Regions from separate parts of the Lactobacillus porci genome, predicted to be linked through region 1. Evidence: predicted binding sites of a transcription regulator. Region 1 holds the regulator's gene; the other holds the start of a gene.
The links. Region 1 encodes LexA, which represses DNA repair genes until DNA is damaged. Its sites were predicted from a motif close to CNAACANNTGTTNG; they were not measured.
Positions count from the first base shown of each region.

Region 2: a site for LexA is predicted at 8,306-8,319, ahead of recA (recombinase RecA). Genes of this name have one in related genera too.

Region 1 covers NZ_VUMX01000003.1:50,205-65,103, forward strand. Annotated here, with positions in the region: gene FYJ62_RS01835 (aspartate-semialdehyde dehydrogenase) at 1-25, opposite strand, end outside; gene FYJ62_RS01840 (aspartate kinase) at 22-1,365, opposite strand; gene FYJ62_RS01845 (homoserine dehydrogenase) at 1,365-2,519, opposite strand; gene FYJ62_RS01850 (ACT domain-containing protein) at 2,703-3,140, shown strand; gene FYJ62_RS01855 (ABC transporter ATP-binding protein) at 3,310-5,100, opposite strand; gene FYJ62_RS01860 (ABC transporter ATP-binding protein) at 5,093-6,859, opposite strand; gene FYJ62_RS01865 (YneF family protein) at 6,960-7,184, opposite strand; gene FYJ62_RS01870 (DUF896 domain-containing protein) at 7,316-7,558, opposite strand; gene lexA (transcriptional repressor LexA) at 7,716-8,333, shown strand; gene FYJ62_RS01880 (transporter substrate-binding domain-containing protein) at 8,409-9,281, opposite strand; gene FYJ62_RS01885 (hypothetical protein) at 9,478-10,017, opposite strand; gene FYJ62_RS01890 (DEAD/DEAH box helicase) at 10,108-12,330, opposite strand; gene FYJ62_RS01895 (ATP-binding protein) at 12,341-13,669, opposite strand; gene FYJ62_RS01900 (TerB N-terminal domain-containing protein) at 13,673-14,899, opposite strand, start outside.
Region 2 covers NZ_VUMX01000005.1:80,851-95,749, reverse strand. Annotated here, with positions in the region: gene FYJ62_RS03050 (tRNA (cytidine(34)-2'-O)-methyltransferase) at 1-32, shown strand, start outside; gene FYJ62_RS03045 (DUF1149 family protein) at 77-472, shown strand; gene FYJ62_RS03040 (FtsK/SpoIIIE family DNA translocase) at 492-2,909, shown strand; gene FYJ62_RS03035 (M16 family metallopeptidase) at 2,909-4,126, shown strand; gene FYJ62_RS03030 (M16 family metallopeptidase) at 4,123-5,412, shown strand; gene ymfI (elongation factor P 5-aminopentanone reductase) at 5,421-6,149, shown strand; gene FYJ62_RS03020 (helix-turn-helix domain-containing protein) at 6,206-7,423, shown strand; gene pgsA (CDP-diacylglycerol--glycerol-3-phosphate 3-phosphatidyltransferase) at 7,478-8,041, shown strand; gene recA (recombinase RecA) at 8,390-9,523, shown strand; gene rny (ribonuclease Y) at 9,696-11,336, shown strand; gene FYJ62_RS03000 (MraY family glycosyltransferase) at 11,522-12,724, shown strand; gene FYJ62_RS02995 (YigZ family protein) at 12,760-13,425, opposite strand; gene FYJ62_RS02990 (DEAD/DEAH box helicase) at 13,470-14,753, shown strand; gene FYJ62_RS02985 (ComF family protein) at 14,750-14,899, shown strand, end outside.

The DNA.
Region 1 (14,899 bases):
TTGCCCCTAAAATACCAATTTTCATTCTGATAAGCCTTGCCTTTCTTCATTAATAAATTTATTATAGATCGCCTGAATGGCTTTGTAAAAATCGCGGTTGTCAACCCCGATGACGATGCTCAATTCATCGCATGACTGGGTAATCGTGCGGATATTGATCTGCTTGGCCCCCAGCTCGGAAAGAATTCGTCCGGACATCCCCGGCATGTTCTTCATGGCCCGGCCGACCACGGCCACCATGGCCAGGTGCTGGTCAACCCGCACGTCGTCAAAGTGCAGCTCCGCTTTGAGCTCGCCCAGGATTTCATACAGCTTGCGCTCGATCGCCTTGGTGCGCACGACCACGGAAAAAGTATCCACGGTCGTCGGCACGCTTTCCAGAGAGATCTGGTACTTCTCAAAGATCGAGAAGACCCGGCGCAAGAAGCCCGGCTCAGCGGACGCGTGGGACTTGACCAGGGTGATCACGGTAAAGTCCTTGCGGCCAGTGATCCCGGTGATGACCGGCGGCGCGTCGCGCTCATCGTCTTCAGTGAAGTCGTTGCGGATCAAGGTGCCGGGGTTCTCCGGGAAGTTGGTGTTGCGAACATTGATTGGGATATTTTTCTCCCTGACCGGAAAGACCGCGTCGTCATGGAGGACGTTGGCCCCCATATAGCTCATCTGCCGCAATTCGCTGTAAGTGACCCGGGGGATCTGGAGCGGATTCTTGACGATCCGGGGATCAGCCACGTAAAAGCCGGAGACGTCAGTCCAATTTTCGTAGACGTCCACGTCAAAAATATTGGCCAAGACCGCCCCCGTGATGTCAGACCCGCCCCGACTCATGACCTTGATCACGCCATTGGGCAGGCAGCCGTAAAAGCCGGGAATCACGACCCGGCGGCTGATATCCACCTTGGCCCTGACCAGCTCCGCGGTCTTCTTCATGTTGATGCTGCCATCAAAATTAAAGGCGATCACGTCCGCCGCGTCGACAAAGTCCGCGTCCAGGTATTCCGCCAGGCACAAGCCCGTCAGGTATTCCCCCCGTGAGACCAGATAGTCCAGATTCAAGTCGCTGGTGATGTTGGCCCGGATCTTTTGGAACTCCTTGCCCAGGTCCAGCTTGAGCCCCAGGGAATTCTTGATTTCCATGTACTTGGTCACGATCATTTGAAAGATTTCGTGGTAGGAAACTCCATAGTTCAGGTGGGCGGCGCAGAGATACAGCAGGTCGGTGACCTTGTGGTCCTCATTGGACGACTTCCCGCAGGCGCTGGTGACGATGAAGCGGCGGGAAGGATCCGCGTCAATGATCTTTTTTACTTTTGCAAATTGCTCGCTGTTGGCTACGGATGAGCCGCCGAACTTCACAACTTTCATTATAGTTCCACCTCAGCCAAAAATAACCCGTCATCGCCAGCCTGCTTGGCCAAATCATTGATTCTGGACAAAGGCAGCGGCTTGGTCACGTAAGCATCCTTGCCAACCTGCTCCTTGATCACGCCGGCTTGGTCAAAGAATTCACCCTGCTTGGTCCGCAGGTAATAAGATGCCGCTTCAGGATCCTTCAGCTCAGCCGGCTTGGCCTGGGACATGTCCAGGCGCCGGCCTTCATTGACGTCAAGGATGTCCTGGACCAGAGCATGGGCCGTTGGCAACGAGCCTGCCCCTTGGCCGACAAAGGCAGCCGTGCCCAGGTTGGCTGAATCAAGCTCCAGAGCATTGAAATTGGCCGAAACATTGGACAGCAGGTGGTCATTTCTGAACATCAGGGGCAGGACATAGGCAGAAAGCCCGCCCTTGTTTTCCCGCGCCTGTCCCACAAGCTTGATGGACAGCTTGTGGTCCTTGGCCCAGATAAAGTCTTGCTTGCTGATCCGCCTTACCCCCCAGGTAATGATGTCTTCTGGCTTGACATAGCGCCTGAAGGCCGCCAAGCAGGAAAGGGCAACCTTGTAGCGGACGTCAAAGCCGTCAATGTCATCAGATGGATCCGCTTCAGCATAGCCCAGTTCCTGGGCCTTTTGCAGGCATTCAGCAAAATCGCTGCCTTCCTGGTCCATGGCGGACAGAATGTAGTTGGTCGTGCCGTTGAAGATTCCCCTAAAAGACTTGACCTCTTCCAAGCGTCTAATGCGCTCAATGTTGGCAATCCAAGGAATTCCGCCGCCGACGCTGGATTCATAAGCCAGGGCCACGCCCTTTTCTTGGGCCAGAGGGAACAGCTCGCTGGCGAAACTGGCAATCATCTTCTTGTTGGAAGTAATGCAGCTCTTGCCGCGCTCCAAGGCTTCTTTGACGTATGTATGAGCTGGTTCCAGCCCCCCGATGCATTCACAGACCACGTCAATTTCCGGGTCATCTAGAATTTCGTTGATGTCAACGACGCAACGGGGATCCTGGCGCATCTTTGCCGGCGTGTGCACCAAAATCTTCTTAATAGAAATATCGCCCATCTCGTCATTTTCAGCCCCGTCAACGATCTTGGCCACGCCAGAGCCGACAACGCCGAAGCCCAACAATGCTACCTTCATTTGTATTCTCTCCGCTTTCTTTGAACTCTTTGCTTTTTGTGAAAAAATTAAGCGCTTCTGTTTCTCTGCGAAATACAGTTGTTTTTCAATTAACAACATAGTATCATTCTAGACATGGACTGACAAGATCTTCCCACAAGCATATTAAACAGAAATTAAAAATAACTTTCAAGGAGGAAATACATGGCTTCAGAATACTTTTACGTTAATAAACAAATTCTGCCCGACTATCTGGACAAGGTCATCCTGGCTCGGGAGCTCCTGGAAAACCATGAAGCCACGACCGTCACGGAAGCCACCGAGAAGGTTGGCATCTCCAGAAACACCTACTACAAGTATAAGGATTACGTCTTCCGGGCCAGCGATTCAGGCATTTCCCGCCATGCCGTCTTGTCCATCATTCTGGCCGACGCGCCTGGCGCCTTGTCCGCGGTCTTGTCCTGCCTGAGCCAGCTGAAGACCTCCATCTTGACGATCTCGCAGGCCATCCCCATTGCCGGCAAGGCCAACCTGCTGCTGTCCCTGGACATCAGCCAGCTGGCCGTTGAGATCGACGAGCTGGTGACTTCTTTGGAAGAGCTGCCCTTAGTCAAGCACGTGCACCTTGATGCCTTGGAATAAGCCAGCTGTTCGAATGTTATAAAAACGCGGCAGTTGGGGACTTTAGAGCTTCACTCTGCTGTGATTTAAGATACATCAAAAGGCTTCCAGAAGTTTCCACTTCTAGAAGCCTTTTTTTCAGACTCATTTGCTTGCAATTAGCTTTTGAGATCCTTACTGTATTTTGAGCTTATTCAGCGCTCTGCTGCAAGGTGTAAAGGTCATAGTAGTAGCCCTTTTGCGCCAGCAGCTCTTCATGGGTTCCGTGCTCGACGATCCGCCCCTTGTCCAAGACGATGATCTGGTCAGCATCCGCAATCGTGGACAAGCGGTGGGCTATCGCCAGGGTCGTGCGCCCGCGGCGCAGCTTCTGCAGGCCTTCTTGAATCAGGCTTTCGGTTTCCGTGTCGACGTTGGCGGTGGCTTCATCCAGAATCAGGATCTTGGGATCGGTCACCAAGGTCCGGGCAAAGGAGATCAGCTGCCGCTGGCCGCTGGAGAATTCAGAGCCGCCTTCAATCACTTGGGCATGGTACTTGCCCGGCAGCTCCTCAATGAAGCGGTCAGCTTGCACCGTCTTGGCAGCTGCCTGAATCTGCTCATCCGTAATTTGCTCATTGTAGAGTCGAATGTTTGACGCGATGTCGCCATAGAACATGAACGGCTCCTGCAAGACCAGCCCCAGCTTCTCGCGCAGCTCTTCCTTGCTGAAGTCACGGATATCGTGACCGTCAATCAGGATCTGCCCATCGTGGAACTCGTAAAAGCGCATCATCACGTTGATGATGGAGCTCTTGCCCGAACCCGTGTGGCCAACGATCCCTAAAGTCTGTCCTGGCTCAAGGGTAAAGGAGACGTCATGCAGGACGTCATTTTTGCCATCGTAGCTGAAGGACACGTGCTTGAATTCGATCTTCCCCTGCTCAATCTTGGCATCAGCCTTGCCGGCTTGCACAGGCTCATACTCGTCTTCATCCATGATCTTGAAGATCCGCTTCCCGGCCACGATTCCGTCAGTAAAGAAGGTCAGACTGTTCATCATGTCATTCAGCGGGTTGAAGAAGTTCTGAACGTAGTTGGCAAAAGCATAGATCAAACCCGCCGGCACGAAGACCCGGTGCAAGGGGTAGCCAAACCAGACCAGGCTGGCCGCCAGGGCCAGGGAGTAAAGCAGGCTGGTAAAAGGCGAAAGCAGCAGCGAGTTGGTCTTGATCAGCTTGAAGCGGGTCCGCATCTGCTCTTGGTTGGTCTGCTCAAAGTCAGCAGCGATCCGCTTTTCCTGGCGGAACTGCTGGATGACCGACATCCCCGAAATTGCCTCTTCCAGCTTGGTGTTGATCAGGGAGTTTCTGGCCCGGAACTCGTGGTAGGTCTTGGAATTCAGGTGGTTGTACAGCCAGATGACCAAAATGATCACCGGGACGAAGCAAAGGACGATCAAGGCCGCGGTCTTATCGGCTGAGAACATGGCAATTAAGGCCGTAACCATGGAAATGATTCCCAGCATGAAGGCACTGAAGACCTGCATAAAGTTGCTCAAGGTCATCGTGTCGTTGGTCACCCTGGACAAAATGGAGCCAGCAGGCGTTTGGTCAAAATAGCGCATCCCCAATTTGTGAATGTGGGCATAAAGCTCTCTTCTGACCCGTTCCAGGGACCGCTCACCGGCCAAGGCATACAGGTATTCATACGTAAACTGGAAGACCGCTTTAATGACGATCCCCAGGCCATAAATCAGGGCCACTCCCCAAATCACCTGCATGCTGGCGCTCTGGCGGCGCAAAAAGTGGTCCATGTAGTACTGAAGCCAAGTCGGCAGCAGCATGTTGATCACGGACACGGCAACCATCCCGCAGACAGCCAGCAGCAGCTCGCCTTTGTAGTTCAAGATGAACCGGCATAGCCGCTTTAAGATCTGCCACTGTTCCTTGACGCTGATCGTCTGGTTCCAGACTGATTGGGATTGGTCTTCATTATTCATCGCTTTCACCTACCTTCGCGGCCAGTTCCTGGCGCCGCCACATGCGGGCATACCAGCCATTCAATTTAAGCAGCTCCTCGTGGGTTCCGCGCTCAGCAATCTTGCCCTGGGCCATGACCAGAATTTCATCGGCATCCATGACGCTGGACAGGCGGTGGGCGGCAATGACGGTCGTCTTGTCAGCCCGCTCGGCCCGCAGGTTGGCCAGAACTGCCTTTTCCGTCTTGGCATCCACGGCCGACAAGGCATCGTCCAGGATCAGAATCTCGCTGTCGCGCAGCAGCGCCCGGGCAATCGACATCCGCTGCTTTTGCCCCCCAGACAGGGAAATCCCGTTTTCCCCAACCATGGTGTCATAGCCCTTTTCAAACAAAAGGATGTCATCATGCAGAGCACTCTTCTTCGCTGCTTCCTCCACTTCCTCCAGACTGGCCTCCGGCTTGGCAAAAGCAATATTGTCGCGGACGCTGGTCGAAAACAAGAAGTTGTTCTGCGGCACGTAGGAGATCTCGTTCAAGTAGACGTCCAGGGGAATCTGGCGGATGTCCCGCCCGCCAAAAACGATCCGGCCGCGGTAGTTGTCAAATTCCCGCATCAAGAGCTGGATAATGGTCGTCTTCCCGGAACCGACCCGGCCCACCAGGCCAAGGGTCTGGCCCGGCTTTAAGTCAAAGTCGATGTCGCTTAAGACGTCCTGGTCCGGCTCATCGGGATAGGCAAAGGCAACCACGTGGCAGCGCAGGTCGCCGTGGATTTTCGGCATGCTCTTCGTGTCCAGCCCTTCCCCAGCATCGGCAATCAGGGATTTTTCATGAAGCAGACCCATGATCCGGTCATAAGAAGCGCTCCCGCGCTCCAAAATGTTGAACAAGTAGCCGATCGCGAACATTGGCCAGACCATGGTCCCAATATAGGCCACGAAAGAAATCAGCTGGCCCAGCGAAATCGTCTTGTTGGTGACCATGGTCCCGCCATAGACGATCGTAATCATGTAGGTGATCCCGATGATTATCGTAATCAAGGGGTCATACAAAGAGTCGATCCGGAAGACCTTGCGGTTGACGTCAACCGTCTCATAGGTCATCTTGTTGAAGGCCGCCGCGTCCTGCTGGCTTTGGCCAAAAGTCTTCAAAACCTTGATCCCGGACAAGGACTCTTGGGTCTTGTTATTCAGACGGGAAAAAGCAGCCTGCGAGTCCAGGTAGGCATCGTGCAGGCGCGTTCCCAAGTATCTGGCCAAGACGGCCAAAAATGGCAAAGGAATCATGGCAACCAGCGTCAAGCGCCAGTCAACGAAGCACATCATGGCAATCAAAGTTGCCCCGCCAGTAAAGATGGCGTCGACCAGGGTCAAGACCCCGTCGCCGGCCACGAACTGGACCGCCTGCACGTCATTGGTGGCTCTGGCCATCAAGTCCCCGGTCCGGTAGCGCTGAAAGAAAGTCCGGTCCATCTGCAGGAAGTGCCAGAAGAGCCGCCCCCGCATTTCTTTCTCCAGTTCTGCCGCTCCGCCATAGATTTCCTTGCGCCAGTAGAAGCGGAACAAATACAAGGCCAGGGCCGCGACCAAAATGGCCCCGATATAGCAGGCAAACTGCCCCCAGCTGATCTTGCCCTGATCCAGCTGGTCAGCCATCATCCCCAGGATTCTGGGTGGAACCAGGTTGGCCGCTGAGGTCAGGATTAAGGCCGTAATCCCCAGCAGGTAGCGCTTCTTGTGGGCCTTGAAGAACCAGCCCAGCTTAGCAAAAGTATCCATCTTTCACCTCCAAATATTCAAACACTCCAAAATAAATTGACATATAAAAAGGCAGCAGGAGAAAATCCCTGCTGCCCCAGTCCGGCAAAAACGCTTCTGCCTAGTTCTTTGCTGATTGATGCTTGATCATGTTCATCACTTGGTTGACCTTCTTGGCAGAAGGCTTTTGCCCCATTTGTGACATCATTGCTTCAACCATTTCGCGGGTAATTGGGGGATTCTTTTTAAAGTAATTCTTCATGTAAGCCCGCGCGCCGTAGAAACCAGCCACAGCACCCAGCAGAGCTGCCAAGATAATTAAAAAGATCGCCAAACCTAAATTCATAACTGATTAACCTCCATTGGCCTTAATTCAGCTTGCCGCCGGAAAAGCGTTCCGGCCCAGCCGCTTGTAGATAATACAAATATTATCTTACAAAACTTCCGGCAATTTTTAAAGAATAAATTGAAAGCTCTTTAGCGAATGCCCTTTTCCTTCTGGATCTGCTTGGCCTTGTCTGGAGTAATGTCATTGCCTTCCTTGTCAACCACGACCAGGTTGTCCAGCTGCTGGCGAAAGCCTGCTCTGAAGTTGGCGATGAACTTCTGGTGCAGCTCTTTTCTTTCCTGCTCTTCTTCCTTACTCAGGCCTTCAGCCTGCTTCTTGTGGTACAAGTGGTTGATTCTCTTTCTAAGCTTTTCTTCTTCCTTTGGGGTCATCAAACTGCCGCCTTTCCATTCTTGATTTCGAGTAATAGTCTACTCTTTTTAAGATCATAAAAAAAGTTTAACGCTTAGAACGTTTGTTTGTAAATTCCGGTCATGTCTGCTAAAATCAATATAGAACAGTAAATAAGGATTTTACGGGATTAAGACTATGAACCACGAAAACAAACAATTAGAAATTTTGCAGTACATCTATGATACGGTTGAAAGTCGCGGATTCCCGCCAACGGTTCGCGAAATCTGTGCCGCGGTTGGACTTTCTTCCACTTCAACGGTCCATGGCCACTTAGTGCGCCTTGAGCGCAAGGGACTCCTGCAGAAGGACGCGACCAAGCCGCGGGCCATGGAAATTACCCCGGAAGGGCTCAAGGTCCTGGGCATCAAGCCGAAAGACATTCCTGTCGTCGGGGTGGTAACCGCCGGTCAGCCAATTCTGGCCGTTGAAACGATTGAAGACTACTTCCCGACCCCGCCAGACCTCAAGAACGAGGCCGACGAGCTCTTCATGCTGAAGGTCCACGGGACTTCCATGATCAACGCTGGCATCTTGAACGGGGACTACGTGATCGTCCGCAAGCAGACCAATGCCAGCAACGGCGAGATCGTAGTGGCCATGACCGATGACGATGAAGCCACGGTCAAGCGCTTTTATAAGGAAGACGGGCACTTCCGCCTGCAGCCGGAAAACGACGCGATGGCTCCCATCATCCTGGATCAAGTCCAGATCCTGGGCAAGGTCGTTGGCCTCTACCGCAATGACATCAACTAGTCGCCAAATATTAAGCAGCAAATTAAAAGGCAAGTTCCAAATGGAGCTTGCCTTTTTGCCTGCTTTTTTGACAATTTACTGGATCTTGACCTTGGTTGACTCAGCCTGCTTGACATTGAAGCCGGAAACCCTGCCAAACCATTTTCTGACCAGACGGTCGTAAGTCCCGTCCTGGCGTACGGTCTTCAAGGCCTTGTTGATGGCCTGGCGCATCTGGTCCTGGCCCTTCTCTACCCCGATCCCGTATGGTTCTTGGGCCAAGGCATCCCCGGTCAGGGTAAACTTGTCGTCATCGGCAATCAGCCCGGCCAAAATGCCGTTGTCATCGATCATCGCGTCACCTTGGCCAGCCTTTAAAGCGTTAAAGGCTGAGCCATAGTCATCGAACTGCTTGACTTTGGCCTTAGGGGCCAGCTTGGCCACCTGATTGGAAACGTCGGTCCCCTTGATGGCAATGACGACCACTCCTTTATGGTTCAAGTCAGCGATATTTCTGATCTTGCCGGTCTTTTTGACGATCATTGATTCTGACGCGTCAAAGTAGACGTCAGAGAAGTCAATGACCTTCATTCTTTCCTTGGTAATAGTCATCGTTGAGATAACCGCGTCCAAGGAGCCGTTGTGCAGCAGCGTGATCCGGGTCTTTTCCGTAATCGGGCGGAAGACTGCTTTCCCCTTTGATCCAAGGATCTGCTTGGTCAGGGCCTTGGCCAGGTCGATTTCAAAGCCCTCGATCTTCCCGGTCTTCACATTGGTCAAACCAAACAGGCGGGTGTCAGGACGCACGCCCCAAACGATCCGGTTGGTCCGCTTGGCTCTTTCATAAGTGGTCTCCGCTTTCTTGGAGCAAGCCGAGGTCAAGCCGGTCAAGGAGCAGACCAGGGACAAAAGCAAGAGAACACGAACAATTTTCTTTAGGTGGCTGGGCAGCTTTTTCATGATTTTCATCTTTCCTTCATTTCAAAATCTAAGTCATATTATACCCGATTGTGAGGAAAGTTCCTTTTATTTATAAAAATTGGTATTTTTTCTTAAAAAATAAAGTTTTTGTCCCGGTGAATTTGCCAATATTATCAATCTTGGCAATCAAAGCCCTTACTTGAATGATTTTTTCCTTTAAAAAGTTAATTTCGAACATTCGGCTTTAGCCGTAATCGACGTTTCTCATCCGCGTCCACAGCTTTGAAAGCGGTTGGCCTCCGATCTTATATGCCAGCAGCTCATCGAGGCTGCGGAACTTGGCAATGAAAGCTGGGTCAGCCTGCTTGGAATAATTGGTATAGGTCAGCTGCCGGTAGCTCTGCTGGTCGCTGTTCTCTGCCAGCAAATACTGACGGCCATCCAGGCTGAACTGAATCTCGCAGCCGTCCTTGATGGTCTGGACGAACTCCTCCAGACTGTCAAACCTGATGTACCAGCAGCTGACGTCCGTCAGCTCGCTCCATTGTTCTTTCAAAGTCCGGCCGTTGATCTTGCAAGTCAAAAAATCCTCAATGGTCGCAAATGAAGCGGTGACCGCCGGGTCATTGCAGTTGATCAAGGTCTTGGTGGCGTCAGAGTCAGGATCCTCGTCATCCACCAGCAGCCAGGGATCTCCGCCCAAGGTAAAGTGCAGCTCGTCGCTTTTTCCGGCCTGCTGGGCCAATTCGTCAAAACTGTTTATGGGACACTGGGTAACAGACATCTTTGTCCTTTCTTCACGAAACAAATAATCAAGCTCTGCATTTCTCTTTTTCCTTCTGCTCAGCTAATTCGTGCTTTTCATAACTTTATTCTACCGCATTTTTTCCACGCAGCGGCGCATTTCCGCCAGATCCAGGACGCTTTCGGCAAACTCCTTCCGGACCAGCTCATCCGGCAGGTATTCATCATATTTGTCAAAGACCGGCACTTCCTTGGGGTAGACTAAATCCAGCGGGTCAAAGTCCTTGCTGGCCTCTTCTTTGACGATCGCGAAGAAGTCCTCGGGGCTGACGTCCATCGAAAACTGCATGTAGTAGGGACGCACGGAATCGAAGTTCTTCAAGCCCAGGCGCTTGGCGCACTTTAATTTCAAGAGCCGTTCCAGGGCCAGGAAGGCATACGTCCCGGTCCAAGGAAACAGGCACCAGGTTTTGCCGCCCAGGTTGACCAGCTGCTTGGCCGGCATCCCCGCCATGCTAGCCATCGACCGCGTCTCGTTCAAGCGGGCTACGGCATTGGCCATCAAATATGGGTAGTTGCGGTCTTCTGACAAAATCTGCCGCATCCGCTCCAATATGCGGGGATGAATGTCCCCTGGCACGTCGCCAAAGTAAGCGGGGATCCGCCCCTTGACCCGGTGGACGTAGACCTGGTGGCGCTGGCGGTCGATTTCTTCAACCACCCACACGTGGCCCGCGATGGCCACCTTGTCGCCAATTGGGGGCGGCTTGACGATCGTGCCCAGCTCTTCTGAAGCTGAGTGGACGCTGTATTCTTCATTTTCCTGGAAAACGGCGTAGAACTTGAAATTGTTGGTCACCCGCTCCCCGCTCAGGCCCACGATCAAGCCCTTGTTTTCGGTCCACTGGATCTGGTCGGTCTTGAGCAAATGGCGCAGGAGCACTTTGTAGTCAGCTTGGGAGACCCGGTGAAAATATGACAAAGACAGGACCCGGGAAGCCAGTTCTGCTGGCGTCATCTCTCCCATCGACGCCAAGGTGCTCATGGTCTGGTGGTACAAAAGGCTGTATGGCAGGCGGTTTTCCCGCGGCGGCTCCACCCAGCGTTCTTCAAGATACAGCTGGACCAGGGCAATCCCCTGCAATAAGGGCCATGGGAACAAGACCGGCAGCATGGCCCGGCTTTCCGGGTGATCTTCGCGCATGACGAACCACATTTCCGGCGGGTTGCCCCGCCGGCCGGTCCGCCCCATCCTCTGCAAAAAGCCTGAAACCGTAAAGGGAGCGTCAATTTGAAAGGCCCGCTCCAGCTGGCCGATGTCAATGCCCAGTTCCAAAGTCGCCGTCGCGCAGGTGGTCAATTTGACATTGTCGTCCTTCATTGCTTCTTCCGCGCTCTGGCGAAAGGCAGCTGACAGATTGCCATGGTGGATCATGAAGCGGTCCGGCTCATGCTTGGCCTCGCAGTACTGGCGCAGCACCTGGCAGACGGCCTCGCATTCCTCCCGGCTGTTGGTAAAGACCAGGCACTTCTTCCCCCGGGTATGGTCAAAGATATAGGCCATGCTGGGATCGGCCATTTCCGGTGCCTGGTCGCTGGCCTTGGCCAAAGGCGGCTGCCCCGCCGCGCTTCCGGCCCCAGCCTGGGGATCGGTCTTGTAAAAATGCTCCATTGACAAGCGCCAGACCTGGTGGTCGTCTTTAATCTTGGGAATCGAGGTCTTGCGCCTTGAGCCAGCAGCCAGGAACCTGCCGGCCGCTCTTGGATCCCCAATCGTCGCTGACAAGCCTACCCGCCGGGGATCGCAAGCGGCTAAGCGACCCAGGCGCTCAATCAGGCAGAAGGTCTGCCCGCCCCGGTCGCTGCGCAAAAAGGAGTGCAGCTCATCGATCACGATGTAGCGCAAGTCGCCAAACAAACGGGGAATATCCGCGTGCTTGTTGATCATTAATGACTCCAGCGATTCCGGCGTAATCTGCAAGACTCCGGACGGGTGCTTGAAGAGCTTGCGCTTTTGACTCTGGGACACGTCGCCGTGGTAGCGCCAAACCGGAATGTCCCCGCCAGCGCACAGGTCGCTGAGGCGCAGGTACTGGTCGTTGATCAGTGCCTTTAAGGGGGCGATGTACAAGCAGCCCACTGAGTCAGGCGGATCCTGAGCCAATTCCGTCAGAATCGGGAAAAAAGCAGCCTCTGTCTTCCCTGAGGCAGTGGCTGCTGACAATAGCAGGTTGTTGTCGGTGTTGAAGATCACATCGGCGCCTGCCAGCTGGATGGCCCGCAATTTCTGCCAGCCATGCTCATAAATATAGTCTTGGATAAAGGGGGCATAATGCCCGAATGCATCAAACATGATTTATCCCTTAAATCGTAAATTCCGCATATTCATCCGTCTTGTCGTCTGAAACGGCGTCAGACTTGGCATAGGCAAAATCATCGCTCTCCAGGAGTTCCTTGACGGAAGTGCCGGGGTTCTGCCAAACGATGTCGAGCAGCTCGATAAAGTCGCGGATGACCTCCCGCGGGGTAATATTGGTGTCGGACCCAATCCGGGCAAACTCCGTCTTGATAAAGGCCTCCAGATCCGCTTCCGTAATGGTCTGCTCATAGCCGTACAGACCAGCATGCATGGCCGCCAGTTTCTCGGTCAAGACCAGCATCTCTTCGGGGGTCAGCGGATCAAGCTTGATCACCGGGGCATACATGTCCCGAGCGCCAGCCTTGGCAAACTTGCCTTCAGCCAGACGCGAGCGCAGGGCCTCATATGAGTAGACGCCCCGGCGCCGGTCTTCAATCGCCTGGGGCGTTCCGCACATGATGATGCCCAAATGCTTGGCCTTGCCTTGCATGGCATCATTGTACATGGCCAGCAGCTTTTCATAGTTGTACTGGCGGCTGATGGCGTTGGGGATCTTGTAGAGGTTGACCAGCTCATCGATCATGATGAACATGCCGCTGTAGCCGGCCTGTCTGAAGAAGCTGGCAAAGAGCTTGAGGTATTCATACCAGTCGTCATCTGAAATGATGATGTTGACGCCCAATTCCTTCCGGGCATCGGTCTTCAGCTTGTACTCTCCCCTGAACCACTTGATTACCTTGCCCTTGGTGGCTTCATCCCCGTCAACGTAGGCATCGTAGTACATCTGCAGGAGCTTGGCGAAGTCAAAGCCGTGCACCAGCTCGCTAAGGCTGGAAATCACGGCAAAAATCTTCTGGTCCACGGCCTCCTTAAAGGCCGGGCTGGCAAAATCCAGCCCGCTTTCCTGGGCCACGCTGGTCTGCAAGTTGTTGATCCAGCGGTCCAAGACCAGGTTCAAGGCTCCGCCTTCTGGCCGGGTCTTGGTGGCCAGGTTCTGGATCAGTTCCCGGTAGGTCGCCAAGCCCTGTCCCTTGCTTCCTTGCAGGCGCCGTTCCGGCGACAGGTCGGCGTCAACGACGACAAAGTTCCGGTCCATTACGTAGTTGCGGATGGTCTGAAGCAAAAAGCTCTTCCCTGACCCATAGCGGCCCTCAATAAAGCGGAAAGATGCCCCGCCTTCCTGCACCACCTCAACGTCGTGCAGCAGGGCAGCAATTTCCGCCTTGCGGCCGACGGTGACGTAAGGCAGGCCAATGCGGGGCACGACCCCGCCCTTCAGGGAATTCAAGACCGTTTGCGCGATTCGCTTGGGAACTCGTTTTTTCTTTTCCAAAATTTATTCCTCGCTTCCAAATAAATCTGACAAGTCATCCCGGTAGTCTTCAACCAGTTCCGGCTCAGTGCCGGCAATTTCGATGACGGAGTCGCCAATCTCGTCAAAAAGCTTCTCGTTGATGCTGTCCGCCAGGACCTCGGTGAGCAGGTGGTGCTGCTTGACGTAGCCGCTCACGCTCTTGCCGGCCATCAGCTGCTGGAGCACATAGCCTTCTTCTGGCGTCAAGTCAAACTGACCAAAAGATTCCTTGCATTCTTGGCTGGGGGCTGCTTGCTGGCTGGCTGCGGCTTCTTGCTCTGCTTCAGCCTCTTGGGCTTCCAGCTGCCGTTCTTCTTCAGTCAGCAGGCTCTCCCGCGTTTCAGCCGCGTCGCCCCTGATCTTGGCCAGACTGGCCAGGTTCAGGTGAATCTTCGGCTTTTCGCGCTCGGCTTCTTCACGCAGGTAGGTCTTGATCCCGGCTTCGATGGCCTCTTGCAGGGCAGCAGGCAGGGGACGCTCTTTCATCTTGCGCCCGCGTCCAAGCGCCAGGCGGCTGCGGCGGTCAATCTCGTGCAGCAGGTCTGGCAGCAGCTTGTGCTGGCGGACGGCTGGCCAGTAGACCTCGCTGGTCCACTTGCCGTCTTTGCAGCGGTAGGTCACGGCCTGCCCAACCTGGTAAGTGGCCGCCTCAATTGGATGGGGGCTGTAGAAGGCGGCATCCGCGAACAGGTGCATGGGAAAGACCGACTTCTCGCCGACCAGCTGCTGGGCCAGCTGCTTAGGTGAAGACTTGATCTCTTTCCAGACGTCAGCCACCAGGCTGGCATACTTTTCAGGGTCTTCCTTCAGCAAGGGATTGGCTCCCGGCTTGCTCTTGGCCAAGGTCAACAGAGCCTGGTAGACCCTGCTGTCCCCTTCAGCGTCCGCCAGCAAGGTTTCATACGGCTCAGCCCGCTTGATTTCTTCGGCAAATTCCTGCTCTTCTTCCTCTGGACTGAGCTTTATCCCGTAATAGACCAGGTAGCCCTGGATCAGATGCTTCAAATCCCAGATCGTCAGCTGGTCCTGTCCTTGATAATGCTCTTGCAAAAGCTGCAGCTGCCTGAGCCCGGCAAGCGGGTCTTTTATCCCGATCTGGCAGACGATTTCACTGGTTAGCAGGTACAAAAAGCCCGACTTGGCTGGGGCAAAATCCCCCTGTCTGACCCGCGAGCGCCAAGAGAAGTAGTCCCGCAGCTCCTTAACTGA
Region 2 (14,899 bases), on a different contig from region 1:
CTGGCCGCTACCAGCGCAGCCTGGGGCATTAGGCCGGCTTCAGAAAGAAAATTAAAGAAATACATGAGGTAACAAAATGGATTTTAACAAGCAAACCCCAATCATTGTCCGCGCCTTTCACTATGACCTGCTGGACGAGCCAGAAGAAAAGAACGAAGTCAACGTAGCCATCCGCCAAGTGGTCGCAACTGCTGACGACGGCACTGAAGACGCGGGTGAAGCGGGCGGCTACTACGAAGTTGCCGTTGTTTACGACGTGACTCCAGATGAAGAAAACTCCATTGAAATCTCCGGCGTGAACACCCAAGTAGTCCAATTGCTGGGCTACCATGGCGACGGCCAGGACCTGGACCAGGAAACCTACCGCCTGCTCAGCCGGCCATTGGTTGAGTACATTGAAACCTTGACTTACGAAGTAACGCAAGTTGCTTTGGAAGAACCAATCAACCTGGACTTCCAACCTAATTTTTAAGCGCTAAGCAGGTGAGTACATGCCTAAAAGAAAAAGGCAGGCAAGAAAAAAGAAAGCATCAACTAAAAAAACAGAATCATTGAACTGGGTGGTTACCGGGATTTTACTGATCTTGGTAGCCATTTTGGCGTTTTTGCGCTTTGGCTGGCTGGGCAATCAGACGGCCAACCTCCTGCGCCTGCTGGTCGGCGACAGCTACCTGCTCTTGGCGGGGCTCATGGCGATGTTTGGCTTGGTCATGCTGGTCTACAGCAAGCCGCCCCGCTTTGGCTTCAAGCGCAGCAGCGGCTTGGTCATGGCCTATCTGGCCCTGCTCGTGCTCTTCAGCAGCCGCTTCTTTTTGGCCAGGGACGTCCACAGTGACTTCATGCTGGCCTTTAAGACGATCATGGGTGAGGAATTTGCCCGCGCCAACGTGACGGTCAAAGTCGGCGGCGGCTGGCTGGGCAGCCTCCTGTTCTCCTGGCTTTACCCGCTTTTGGGCGAGGCCGGCAGCAGCTGCCTGGCCGTCTTGGCCTTGGTCAGCGGAATCTTGATGTTCTTTGACGTCAAGTTCCGGACCATCCTGGGCCTTTTTCAAAAAATCAGCCGGACCTTTATTGCCCAGACCCGGGATGGGGCCGGGCAGATGAAGAGCCGCTATGACCAGGCTCGGGAAAAGCGCCAGGAGGCCCGCTTGCAGGCGGCTAAAGCCGCTCCTGAAGCAGAGTCGCCAAACCGGGCCAAGCTGCGCGACCCATTGGCTGGCCTTGGGCCGGTCAAAGACAAGATCAAGGACCAGGTCAAGGCCAAGCAGCCGGTTCCTGAAGAAGCGCCATCGCTGCCGACGATTCAAGTGGCCGAGCAGCACGCTGATCCCGATGACCTGCAGGTCAACCATTCCCTTGAGGCTGACGATTTGCCAAAGCCGCGCTCACGTGCTGAAGAAGATCAGAAGATGATCTTGGCCGACAGCCAGGTTGACCACGGCCTGGACCAAGAAGTGGAGCCAGTTGGGAGCGACCATTATGAATTGCCGCCGATCTCGCTGCTCAACCCGGTCAAGGCGAGCGATCAAAGCCAGGACAAGGACCTGATTGCCAGAAACACGGCGATTTTGGAAAAGACCTTCAACAGCTTCGGCGTCAAGGTCAATGTCAAAAAGGCGATTCTGGGGCCGACGATCACCCGTTATGAGGTGCAGCCGGCCGTTGGGGTCAAGGTATCCAAGATCGTCAACCTAGCCGATGACCTGGCCTTGGCCCTGGCTGCCAAAGACATCCGGATTGAAGCTCCGATCCCAGGCAAGCCGTACATTGGGATTGAAGTGCCCAACCAGAAGAGCACGGTCGTGGCCTTTAAAGAGGTCATGGAGCACCAGGATTCCAAGTCCCGCGAAGACCCCATGTGCGTGCCTTTGGGCAAGGACGTTACCGGCCAGATCATCAGCGCCAACCTGGCCAAGATGCCCCACCTGCTGGTGGCCGGGTCAACCGGCTCCGGCAAGTCCGTGGCCATCAACACCATTTTGACCAGCATCTTGATGAAGGCGCGGCCTGAAAAGGTCAAGCTGGTTCTGATCGACCCCAAGATGGTCGAACTGTCAGTCTACGCTGGCATTCCCCACTTGCTGATTCCCGTCGTGACCGATTCCAGATTAGCCGCCAAGGCCTTGAAGAAGGTCGTTGACGAGATGGAGCGGCGCTACAAGATTTTTGCCGCGGGCAGCGTCCGCAACATGGACGAGTACAATGCCAAAGCCGAAGCCAACAACGCGGACAAGTCCAAGCCAGTCATGCCGGTGATGCCATACATCCTGGTCGTGGTCGACGAATTGAGCGACTTGATGATGGTCGGGGGCCACGAAGTCGAAGGCTCAATCGTCCGCTTGGGGCAGATGGCCCGGGCAGCCGGCATTCACATGATCCTGGCGACCCAAAGACCCAGCGTTGACGTCATTACTGGCCTGATCAAGGCCAACGTGCCATCCAGAATTTCTTTTGCCGTTTCCAGCGGGGTCGACTCCCGGACCATTTTGGACCAAGTCGGTGCCGAAAAGTTGCTGGGCCGCGGGGACATGCTCTACATGCCGATTGGGGCTTCCAAGCCGGAAAGAATCCAAGGGGCCTACATCACGGTCGACGAGGTCGAGAACGTGGTTGACTGGGTCAAGAAGCAAAAGGAAGCGGACTACGATGAAGAGATGATTCCGCAGGCCGGAGACGAGGAGGAAGACAGCAAGAGCGAGGAGCCAGACGATGAGTACTACCAGCAGGCCGTCGACCTGGTCCGCCGCCAGCGCCAGGCTTCCGTCTCCATGCTCCAGCGCCGCTTTAGAATTGGCTACAACCGAGCCGCCCGGCTCATTGATGAAATGGAAGACCATGGCGTGGTCGGACCTTCAGAAGGGTCTAAGCCGCGCAAGGTCCTCCTGCCAGCTGAAGGACAAGATGAATAATGAACAATGCCTTGAATATTGCAATTGAAAAAAACGAAAAATTCACGACAGCCAATCTTGGCTGTTTTTTGCGCTTACCGCTGACCCGCCACAACATGGCCTTTGCCTCCTTGCTGTGCCGGATGCAGATGGACGCCTCAAACGCCTACCCGTCAGTGGGCCAGCAGCTCCTGCGCCTGGAAGAACTGTATTCCATGCGCTTTGAGGCTACGGTCCAGCTGTATGGGAAGGACCTGATCCTGTCCTACTTGGCCGATTTTGTCGAACCCCAGCAGATCCTGGACCCTGACTACACCTATGAGACCGTCATGGAGACTTTTGCCCAGCTGGTCACGGGGCCGCTGCTCAGCAAGGAAGTCCTGGAATTGGCCCAAAGACAGCTGGCCGATGACTACCAGACCCTGATGGCTGAGCCAAGCAACTATGCCCTGGCGGCCTTCTTTGACAACTGGTACGCCAGCCAGCCCGACTATGCCAGCTCCTTCATGGGGCCGATTGACCTGATTGAAGACGCGACGGTGCAAGAGATGAACCGTTTCGTGGCCAGCCTGCCGGCCATGCCGGTCGTCTTTTTGGGCAATGCCTATGACAAGGGACAAGTCGAGCGTCTGGCCAAAAAGTACTTCAACTACAAGGGGCTGACCCGCGAATTCGCGGATAATGCCTTAAAAATCAAGGCGCCAAAGCTTGACCTTGAAAAAGCAGAAGTTCAGGGCAACCAGCAGGCCCAGCTCTTTTTGGGCTATGCCTATAGCGGGGCGGGCAATTTGCCAGACCAGATCACTGGCCTGGTCCTGCGCCACTATTTAACCGGCGAGCAGTCTTCCCGCCTGTTTACCAAGGTCCGCGAGGAGAATGGGGCGGCTTACGCGGTTGAGTCCAGCTGGTTTGTCGATAATTCCCTCTTTTTGATCAACGCGGGTTTGGATCCGGAAAAAGTGGACCGGGCCAAGCAGATCATTGTTGAGGAAATGAAGAAGGTTGCCGCCGGCCGGATCGATCCTGGCCTGCTCAAGCAAAGCAAGCAGGCGCTGGTCAACCAGACCCTGTTAGGCCAGGACCAGGAAAGCTGGCTGCTCTCCAAGCAGCTGCGCGGGGAGCTGAAGCCAGAGTACGCGGATTTTGACCAGATCAAGGCAGCCAAGGCCGTGACGGTCAACAAGCTGCGCGAGTTTGCCCAAAAGCTGATTTTGAATGAAAGCTATGTATTAAGATGATAAAACCGACGATTATTAAGAAAAACTACCCGTCCGGCTTCAAGGCTGAGATCATCCTCCGCCCCGGCTTCAACCGCCGCTTCATGGGGATCATCGTCGACTTTGGCTCAAGCGACGACCAGCCCGTGCCCGGCTTGGCCCACTTTTTGGAGCATAAGCTGTTCGCGCAGGAGTCAGGCGACCTGTCCCTGGAATTTGAGAAGCTGGGCAGCGATGTCAATGCCTTTACCTCTTTCAACGAGACCATGTATTACGCCAGCGGGGTAAAGAACGTGGCGCCGACGATCGACCTGCTGTTTGATTTGGTCGGCAAGCCCTACTTTACCGATGAAAACGTTAAGAAGGAAATTCCGATCATACAGCAGGAGCTGGCCATGTACCAGGATGAGCCGGACTGGCCCCTGGGGGATGTATTGATGCGGAGCGTTTATGGCGACAGCAACCTGGCCATTGACGTAGCCGGGACTAAGGAGTCCATAGCCAGCGTCGACAAGAAAAAGCTGCAAAAAGCCTATGATGACAACTACCTGGCTGGCCGGATGTCCTTCGTGGCCTGCGGCGATTTCTCAGACAACCAGGTCAAGACCATCTTCCGCCAGGTCGGTCATTTGCAAGAAACGCTCATCAAGCCAGGGAGAGGCCCGCAGGCGGGCAAAAAGGTCAGGAACAAGCGCCAGCCGAAGGAGCCCCTGGTTCTTTCCGGGGGGAGCGTGCCATTGTTTGCCGTCTGCCTCAACTTGAAAAACTTTAAGAAAGTGTTAGACAGTCAGGACCTGGCCCAAATTCTCCTGGAAATCATGTTAGAATCAAAATTGGGTTCAGCCAGTGCCTGGTATGCTAAAATGCGCCGTGGCCAGCTGCTCAACCAGCCGCTCCAGATCAACGTCACCTATACCCGCCAGGGCAACTATGCCGTGATCATGGGGATGAGCCCAGATGCCCGGAAGGTAATTTCCGCCATCAAAGAAGAACTGGCCCCCAAGGCCCTGTTTGCTGCCAGCAAATTGCCTGCCATGCGGGAGTTCTTCAACCTGCAAAAGCGGGTCTGGCTGGCCCAGACCGTCCGCAGCCTGAACAATATCGCGGGCTTGGCAGTGGAATTGGCCGAAGAGAGCCTTGACGATGAGGATCTTTTTGAAAACGTGGCCAAGATGCAGGCTTTGAATTTTGATGAATACTGCAATTTCTGTGCCAGTCTGCTGGACAAGGCGGGCTTTTACTCAGCCTTGATCGAAGTGGATGACGCGGACGAGGAAAAAGACGAAAACGACGAGGAAGAGGACTGATAAACGCAATGAAACGCGCGATCATCTTTGGGGCGACCGGCGGGATCGGCCAGGCAATTGCCAAGCGCTTGGCCAAGTCCGGCTGGTCCCTTTATCTGCATTGCAATTCCAACTGGAACGAGGCGGAGAATCTGGCCACCAGTTTAATGGACCAATATCCCAGCCAGGATTTTCTGCCAATTAAGCTGAACTTCTTGGCTGAAGACGAGGAGCTGCTGGCTTTTGTCAAGGGCTTGCTGCCGGTCAACGCGGTCGTATTTGCCCAAGGGATTACCAACTATGACTTTTTGGGCCGGCAGAGTTCAGAAATCATTGACCGGATCATCAAGGTCAACCTGGAAAACCCGATCAAGCTGACCAAGATGCTGGAAGACCAGCTGCTCAAGCACGATCACAGCCGGATCGTCTACTTGGGGTCGGTCTATGGCGGCCAGGGGTCAGCCATGGAGGCGGTCTACAGCGCCACTAAGGGCGGGATTTCCCGCTTTGCCCAAGCTTATGCCCGGGAAGTGGCCTCAAGCCGCTTCACGGTCAACGTGGTCGCGCCTGGGGCCGTCAATACGGCCATGAATGCCATGTTTTCCGCGGAAGCCCTGGATGAGCTGGCTGAGGAGATTCCAGCGGGCCATTTGGCCAAGCCAAAGGAAATTGCCTACTGGGTCGACTGCCTGTTGAATCCTGAAAGCGATTACTTGACAGGGCAAACCATCTATGTTACCGGGGGATGGCTAGAATAATCAAGTTATTGTGCTATAATTGGTAATCAGATTTTAAGTTTTTGAAGAGGTTAACAATGTCAGGCATCGGAGAGAAGTTACGCAAAGCAAGAGAGGCCAAGGGCCTTTCCATTTCAGATATCGAAAAGACGACCAAGATTCAAAGCCGCTACTTGGAAGCGATCGAAAACAATGAATTCGACAAGCTCCCAGGCGACTTTTACGTACGGGCCTTCATCCGCCAGTACGCCCAGATCGTTGGTCTTGACGGCAAGGAGCTGCTGAATGAGTATTCTGAAGCGCCAGTCAATGAAGTTTCAAACGAAGACTACGCTGAGGCAGAGCAGCCAGCTGAAGAGGAAGAAGCAGAGCCGGAAAAACCGGAAGAACCTGAGCCAAAGGCCGAGCCAGAGCCAAGATACGAAGCACCGGCCCGTCCAGCTGCCCCGCAGGCACCAAGAAAGCCAGCAGAAAACCGCGGAAGCGACAATGCCAAGTGGCGCCGGCTCGTGCCGCGCTTGGCTATCGGCTGCGGGATCGCTTTGCTGGTCTTGGTAGCCGCCATTGCTTTTGCCAACTCCCGCAAGGGGCAAAATACTGCCGGTGAGGGTGCTTCAGGCTCAAGCGTGACGATTTCTTCCAAGAAGAAGTCCTCAAAGAAGAGCAGCTCAGCCTCATCATCAAGCAAGAAGAAGACCAGCGCGGTCAAAGTGGCCAAGCTTGGCGGCAATGCTTACCGCGTCACTGGCCTGAAGAGCTCAGCGCCATTGGTTGTCCGTTCAAGCAGCCAAAGCATCTACTACTACGTTTCAGTCAACAACGCGATCACCAACCAAGGCACCCTGCAGTCTGGTGAAAAGCACACTGAAAGCGTGAAGAACAACTCAATCGTGATCGTCTACCTGGGCACGGACACTGGCGTCAGCGTAACGGTTGCCGGCAAGAAGATTCCGTTCACGCCAGTCAACGGCACTAGCCGCCTGACGATCTACTTGGGCAAGGAAAGCTCAAGCAGCCAGTCCAGCTCAACGACGCACCAAAGCAGCACGAGCACGCAGAGCAGCTACAGCTCAGCAAGCAGGTCACAAGCTTCAAGCTCATCATCACGTGCTAGCTCAGCACCAAGCAGCCAAAGCCATGCAAGCTCAGCTTCATCCGCGTCATCATCAAGCAGCCAGCAGTCCAGCTCCAGCAGCCAGCGGGACACTTCAAGCTCATCTCAAAGAGTCAACGCTGCTAAGAGCAGTGCTCCAGCAGTCAGCTCATCCAGTTCAGTTGCTTCCAGCAACAAGTAAGTCAAACTGAATATCGAAACAAGAACAAGCAATATTAGTGAGGGTTAATAAGAAATGAATTTACCAAACAAACTGACCGTTTTCCGGATCTTCCTGATCCCTGTCTTTATGCTGCTGATTATCTGCGGCTGGCCAGCAGGCTCATTCACGCTTGCCGGCACGACCATCTACTGGAGCAGAGTAGTGGCCATGATCGTTTTTGCCGTAGCTTCAGCAACTGACTGGTTTGACGGCCACATTGCTCGTTCACGCAACATGGTTACCAACTTTGGGAAGTTTGCCGACCCATTGGCGGACAAGATGCTGACCATGACCGCCTTCATCTTCTTGGTATCCTTGAACCTGGCTCCAGCTTGGATCGTAGCTATCATCGTCTGCCGTGAGCTGGCCGTAACTGGCTTGCGGTTGATCGTCGTTGAAAACGACGGGGAAGTTATCGCGGCCAAGATGCCAGGCAAGATCAAGACGACTTGCCAGATGCTGTCTATCATCTTCCTGCTTTTTGGCGACATCTTCCACATTGGGACGGTTCTGCTGTGGCTTGCCCTGATCTTCACCATCTACTCAGGGATTGACTACTTCCGTGGCTCATGGAGCGTCTTCAAAGGCTCAATGTAATTATGATTAGAAGTTGCCCTTAAACGGGTAGCGCTTTAAAACACCCATCGTTAGATGAGTGTTTTTTGTTTGGTTTTGAAAAAGCTTTACGCAGCCTTGGGGGCACAGTAGGGTACTTTTCGGGACTTGATTTTGGCAAAACCGCGTCCCCCGTTCCCCGCAACCAACGCCGCTTATCCAAGGCAGCTCTTTTTTGGCAGATTCGCTGTTTTTTCGGTAAAAAGGGGCTGTTTTCGTGTAATAGTAGGTGGAGGGAAATTATTTTGAACTGCTGTTCGCTTTTTTCTTGCATTTACGCATGGGTTCAAAGTATAATACATTTAGTGAAAATCTCCAGGAGGTTACAATTTGGCTAAAGATGAAAAGCAAGCCGCTCTTGAAGCTGCTTTAAAGAAAATTGAAAAGAACTTTGGTAAGGGTGCCGTAATGCGGATGGGCGAAAAGGTTGATACCCAGATCTCAACCGTTCCATCAGGCTCATTGGCACTGGACGCGGCCCTTGGCGTGGGTGGCTATCCCCGGGGCAGAATCGTGGAAGTCTACGGGCCGGAATCATCCGGTAAGACCACGGTTGCCCTGCACGCCGTGGCTGAAGTGCAGAAGCGCGGCGGCACGGCTGCCTATATCGATGCCGAAAACGCCATGGACCCAGCTTACGCTGAAGCCTTGGGCGTTGACATCGACCAATTGATTCTGTCGCAACCAAACACTGGTGAAGAAGGGCTGCAGATCGCTGACACCCTGATTTCCAGTGGGGCCATTGACATTGTGGTCGTTGACTCTGTTGCGGCCCTTGTCCCACGGGCGGAAATTGAAGGCGAAATGGGCGACTCCCACGTTGGCCTGCAAGCCCGGCTGATGAGCCAGGCCCTGCGCAAGCTGTCTGGGACTATCGCCAAGACCAAGACCATCGCCATCTTCATCAACCAGATCCGTGAAAAGGTTGGCGTCATGTTCGGCAACCCGGAAACTACTCCAGGCGGCCGCGCCCTGAAGTTCTACTCAACCATCCGGCTGGAAGTCCGCCGGGCTGAGCAGATTAAGCAAGGGGCCAACGTGATCGGCAACCGGGTCAAGATCAAGGTCGTAAAGAACAAGGTCGCTCCGCCATTCAAGGTGGCCGAAGTCGACATCATGTACGGGCAGGGAATCTCCCAGTCCGGTGAGCTGCTGGATATGGCGGCTGATCAGGACATCGTGGACAAAGCCGGCTCATGGTACTCCTACAAGGGCGAAAAGATCGGCCAAGGCCGGGAGAACGCCAAGAAGTACCTGGAAGAGCACCCAGACATCTATGAAGACATCCAAGGGCAAGTCCGCAAGGCTTACGGCATTGATGCTGAATCAATCGCTGACCGCGAAAACCCAGAGAAGATCAAGGAAAAGCGGGAAAAGGAAGCCGACGGCAAGGCCAAGGCAGCTGACAGCAAGCAGGAGAAGGATCCTGAGCCAGTTGCTAAGGACGACAAGGCCCAAGGCTAATAAGAAGGCCAGAGCTCATCGGCAGCTCAATCTTAAGGATAAGGACCAGCCAACCGGCTGGCCCTTATCCTTTTTTGATGCCGGTCGCCAGTTAATGTAGATTGACTAGACCCCAGATATAAATTATGATTAACTATGTGCGAATAATTCTAGAAATAAGGGCGACGAAACTATGACGAATACAACTTTGATTCTCGCAGGAGTCGCTGTAATTTTTCTTATTTCGATTGTCGTGGGATTCTTGATCGGCTACGGGGTGCGCAAGCACCTCTGGGAAAGCAAGGCGGCCAACGCCCAGCATGACGCCGACCATATTTTGGCTGACGCCAGGGCGGAAGTTGAAACCGCCAAGGCTGAGGTCTTGGCCCAGAAGCAGGCAGCTGAAGCCGTCAAGCGGGATGCTGAAACTGACAAGAAGGCCAAGATCCTGGAAGCCCAGGAAGAGATCAGGGATTACCGGCAGAAAGTTGAAGACGAGCTCAATGTCCGCCGCGATGAAGCGGCCCGCAAGGAGAACCGTCTCCAGCAGAAAGAAGATACCCTCGATCACCGGAGCAGCATGCTCGATGACCGGGAAAATCAACTCACACAAAAGAAGAACCAAATCAAGCAGCAAGAGGAGCGGGTCTCCCAGAAGCTGGCTGAGGCGGATGAACTGGTGGCCCAGCGTCAGGCCAAGCTGCTGGAAGTAGCGCGCTTGGACGAGGATGAGGCCAAGAAGCTGGTCCTGGCCAACGTTTCTGACCACTTGGTCAAGGAAAAGGTCGACATGATCCGGGCCAATCAAGAAGAGATTGATGCCAAGGCGGATCGCTATGCCCACCAGGTCATTATCGATGCCATCCAAAGCAGCGCGGCGGACACGGTCGCTGAAACCACGGTTTCCGTGGTGGATCTGCCAAACGATGACATGAAGGGCCGGATTATCGGCCGCGAAGGGCGGAACATCCGCTCCTTTGAGGCCATGACCGGGGTCGACTTGATCATTGACGATACGCCAAAGACGGTCACCCTGTCCGGCTTTGACTCTATCCGCCGGGAAGTAGCCAAGCGGGCTTTGCAGAAGCTGATCAAGGATGGCCGCATCCATCCGGCCCGCATCGAAGAGATGGTTGACAAGGCCCGCAAGGAAGTCAATGACGACATTTACGAGGCTGGTGAAAGTGCCCTGATGGAACTGGGCATCCACCGGATGAACCCAGAACTGGTTAAGACCCTGGGTCGCCTTAAGTACCGGACTTCCTATGGCCAGAACGTCTTGGCCCACTCAATCGAAGTCGGCAAGCTGGCCGGCACGATGGCCGCTGAGCTTGGTTTGGATGAAAAATTAGCGGTTCGCGCGGGATTATTACACGATATTGGCAAGGCGATTGACCACGATATTGAAGGTTCCCACGTTGAAATTGGTGTTGAACTGGCACGCAAGTACCATGAACCTGACTTGGTAGTCAATGCGATCGCGGCTCACCACGGCGATGTGCCAAAGCTGTCATTTATCGCGGAACTGGTTGTTGCGGCTGATACGATTTCATCAGCCCGCCCAGGCGCAAGAAGCGAGAGCTTGGAGAACTACATCCGCCGCTTGACTGAACTGGAAGACATTGCTGGCAGCTATGACGGCGTCAAGCAGGCTTATGCCATCCAGGCCGGACGCGAAGTCCGCGTGATGGTTGAGCCGGGCAAGATCTCTGATGAGCAGACGACCGTTCTGGCCCACGAAATTCGTGACCGGATCGAGAAGGAACTCGATTACCCAGGCAATATCAAGATTACAGTAATACGTGAGAAACGGGCAGTTGCCGTTGCAAAATAAAACTAAAGGGGTCCAGTTGACTGGATCCCTTTTTTGCTGATATTATTTCTTTTATTTTGTTTTTGCCTTTATTTTTTCTTAGTGACTGGCTTTTTAGGTCAATTATCGCTAAAATTGCTTGTGAATTTGGCGAAAAGGCCGACAACTTGTATAATGTTTCTAGTTTATTAAGAAAGTTGCGTTACATGTTTAAGATTATCGTTGACCTCTTTTTGATGGTCATTATCCAAGCGGCGATCACCCCCTTTATCCGGCGTCTGGCCTTCGTTTTAGGGGCGGTCGACAACCCCAATGCCCGGCGGGTGAACAAGAAGCCAATGCCCACCATTGGCGGCTTGGGGATTTTTGTTACCTTTAACATCGGGGCTTTCATCCTCTTGCGCGAGCAGTTTCCGACCCATGAGCTATTTTCGGTGCTGCTGGCTTCAAGCGTCATTATTTTGACGGGGATGATCGATGACATTTTAGAACTTAAGCCGGGGCAAAAAATGGTCGGAATCTTTGTCGGGGCCATGATCGTCTACTATTTGGCGGGCATTCAAATGAACGTGATCAATATTCCCTTTACCCACCGCAGCTTCTACCTGCCGTGGTACTTAAGCCTGCCGATCACGATTTTCTGGATTCTGGCCCTGACCAACGCCGTCAACCTGATTGATGGCCTGGACGGGCTGGCTAGCGGGGTATCCTGCATTTCCCTGTTGACGATGGGGATCGTGGGCTACTACTTCTTGAGAAACCAGGGCCTGTACGTGCCGATTGCCTGCTTCATGCTGGCCGTCTGCCTGATTGGCTTTTTGCCTTACAATTTCAATCCGGCCAAAATCTTCCTGGGCGACACTGGGGCCTTGTACCTGGGCTTCATGATCGCGGTCCTGTCTTTAAAAGGGCTCAAGAACGTGACCTTTATCTCCCTCCTGGTGCCGGTGCTCATCCTTGGCGTGCCGATTTCAGACACGGTCTATGCGATGATCCGCCGCAAGCTCAACAAGCGGCCGATTTCCCAGGCGGACAAGCACCACCTCCACCACCAGCTGATGAGTCTGGGCTTGACCCAGCGGCAGACGGTCTTGGTCATCTATGCCTTGTCTTTGATCTTCTCCTTCGTGTCCATGCTGGCCCTCTTGTCGCCAGGCTGGGCGATGACGCTTTTGATCATCGGCTTGCTGGTGGCCGTGGAGCTTTTCGTGGAGTCAATCGGGCTTTTGGGTGAAAAATACAAGCCGCTGACCCACTTGATCAGCCACCTGGTGCTGGGCTCAACCAAGCATCAGGAGCCAAAGGTCGAAGTCTGGCACCAAGGGCAGGCCAAGCCGGAGCAGCTCAAGCACGAAGTCCAGCCGCCTGCTGGCAAAAAGACCAAAAGCAAGCAAAAGCATAAGAGCTAGCATGCAAAAGCACGCCGCGTTCGCGGCGTGCTTTTTTAGCCTTGTTCGTGATAGTTGAAGTCCTTGAGCGGAATTTCATTGTAGCGTTGATCGCCCTCAAGGAAGTCGATCTTGCCGGCCATGAGGTCGGTCAGCTTGGCCTCAAAAGCCGCGACCTGGTCCAAGTCCAGGAAGACGGAAATCGTGATGTCAGCCGCGTACTCCCGGCTTTCCACGAAGATGTCCGCTTCTTCCAAGTAATGGTTGATCTCGTCATAGCGATTGTAGGGAATGGCAAAAATAATTTCCTGCTGCATGACCCGCTTGACCACGCCGATCGCCTCGGCAGCCGAAGTGACGGAGTTGGAATAAGCTCGGATCAAGCCACCGGCGCCCAGCTTGATCCCGCCAAAGTAGCGGGTGACGACGACCGCGACGTTCTTGAGCTTCATGAGCTGCAGGGCCTTGAGCTCGGGGATGCCGGCCGTGCCGGAAGGCTCGCCGTTGTCTGAGGCCTTGACCTGCTCGTCGTTTAGCCCCAGGGTGTAGGCGTAGGTGTTGTGGGTGGCGTCGTGGTACTTCTTGGACACCGCCGCGATAAAGTCCTTGGCTTCTGCCTCGCTGGTCACCCTGCCCATCGTGGCGATGAAGCGGCTCTTTTTGATGACCAATTCGTGGTCGCCATTTTCTTTAATCGTTAAAAAATCTGCTTTATTTGACAAAAAATTGGCCTTCTTTCGTGTATTAGCTTATAGGGGGATTTTTCATGAAAAAATTAAGCGATTACGCCGGCCGCCAATGGCCGGCTGACGTCTTGGATAATAGCATAAAAGGGCAAGTCGTGGCAATTCCGGCCGTTCAGGACGGAATCTGCCAGCGCTGCGGGAGCCGGGCCAGCGAAAAATTGCCCAGTGGCCAGCTGTATTGCCGCGGCTGCGTCGGGATCGGGCGTCTGGATGCCGGCCAGCTGCTCGTGCGCTGCCCGGCCCAAAGCGGCTTTCCCAAGTCAGAAAATGGCGGCTTGGTCTGGCAAGGGCACTTGCAGCCAAGGCAGGAAGAGGTTTCCAAGGCCCTGCTTGCGGCCTATAAAGAGCGGCGTGACATCCTCGTGCACGCCGTGACTGGGGCAGGGAAGACGGAGATGATCTTCCCGCTTTTAGCCGCCGCCTTGGCTGAAGGCGGCCGGGTCTGCCTGGCCACGCCCAGAATCGACGTGGTCAACGAGCTTTATCCGCGCCTGTCAGCGGCTTTTGCCGTCACGATTGGCAAGTACCATGGCCGTGAGGAAAAGGAGGCGGCTAATGAGCAGCTAGTCCTGGCCACGACCCACCAGCTGCTCAAGTTCTACCAGGCTTTTGACCTCTTGATCATCGATGAGGTCGACTCTTTTCCATACGCGGGCAGTCCGCAGCTGCATTTTGCGGCCAAAAATGCCGTCAAGGAGACGGGCTGCCGGGTCTTTTTGACGGCTACGCCCACTAGCGACCTGCTGGCCGAGGTCAAAAAGGGCAATTTGGCTATCGTCCGCCTCAACCGACGCTTTCACGGGGGCCTGTTGCCCGTGCCGCGGCTGGACTTCTACGTCAGACCCTTCTTAAGGGGTGGGCGCTTGCACCCGAAATTGGCCCGGCAGATCGTCAAAGCCGTCAAGGCCGGTCACCCGCTCTTGGTCTTCGTGCCCAGAATCGCCGAAATTCCGGCCTACCTGGCCGCGGTCAAGGCAATCAAGGACTTGGGGCCGGTCCGTCTGGCCGGCGTTCACGCGCAGGATCCAGACCGCCTGGAGAAGGTGGAGGCCTTCAGAAAAGGGGAGCTGGACCTCTTGCTGACGACGACCATCCTGGAGCGGGGCGTTACTTTCAAGCATGTCTGGGTCATCATCATTGCCGCTGACGACGCGATCTACCCGCCGGCCAGCCTGGTGCAGATTGCCGGCCGAGTGGGGCGGGATAAGGACGATCAGACCGGCCTGGTTTTGTTTTGCTATCACAAATATACCAGGGCTATGCGGGAGGCCATCCGCCAAATCAAGGAGATGAACGGAAAATGACGGCATGTCTGCTATGCGGGCAAGAGCAGGCTGAGCAGCTGGATTTTGCCCAATTGCTCTTGCCCTTTTTGCTAAAAGGAGAAAATGCTTCCGCTTGCGGCCAGCATTTGCCTCAGCCTGGCCGCCTGTGCGCCAGCTGCCAGGCA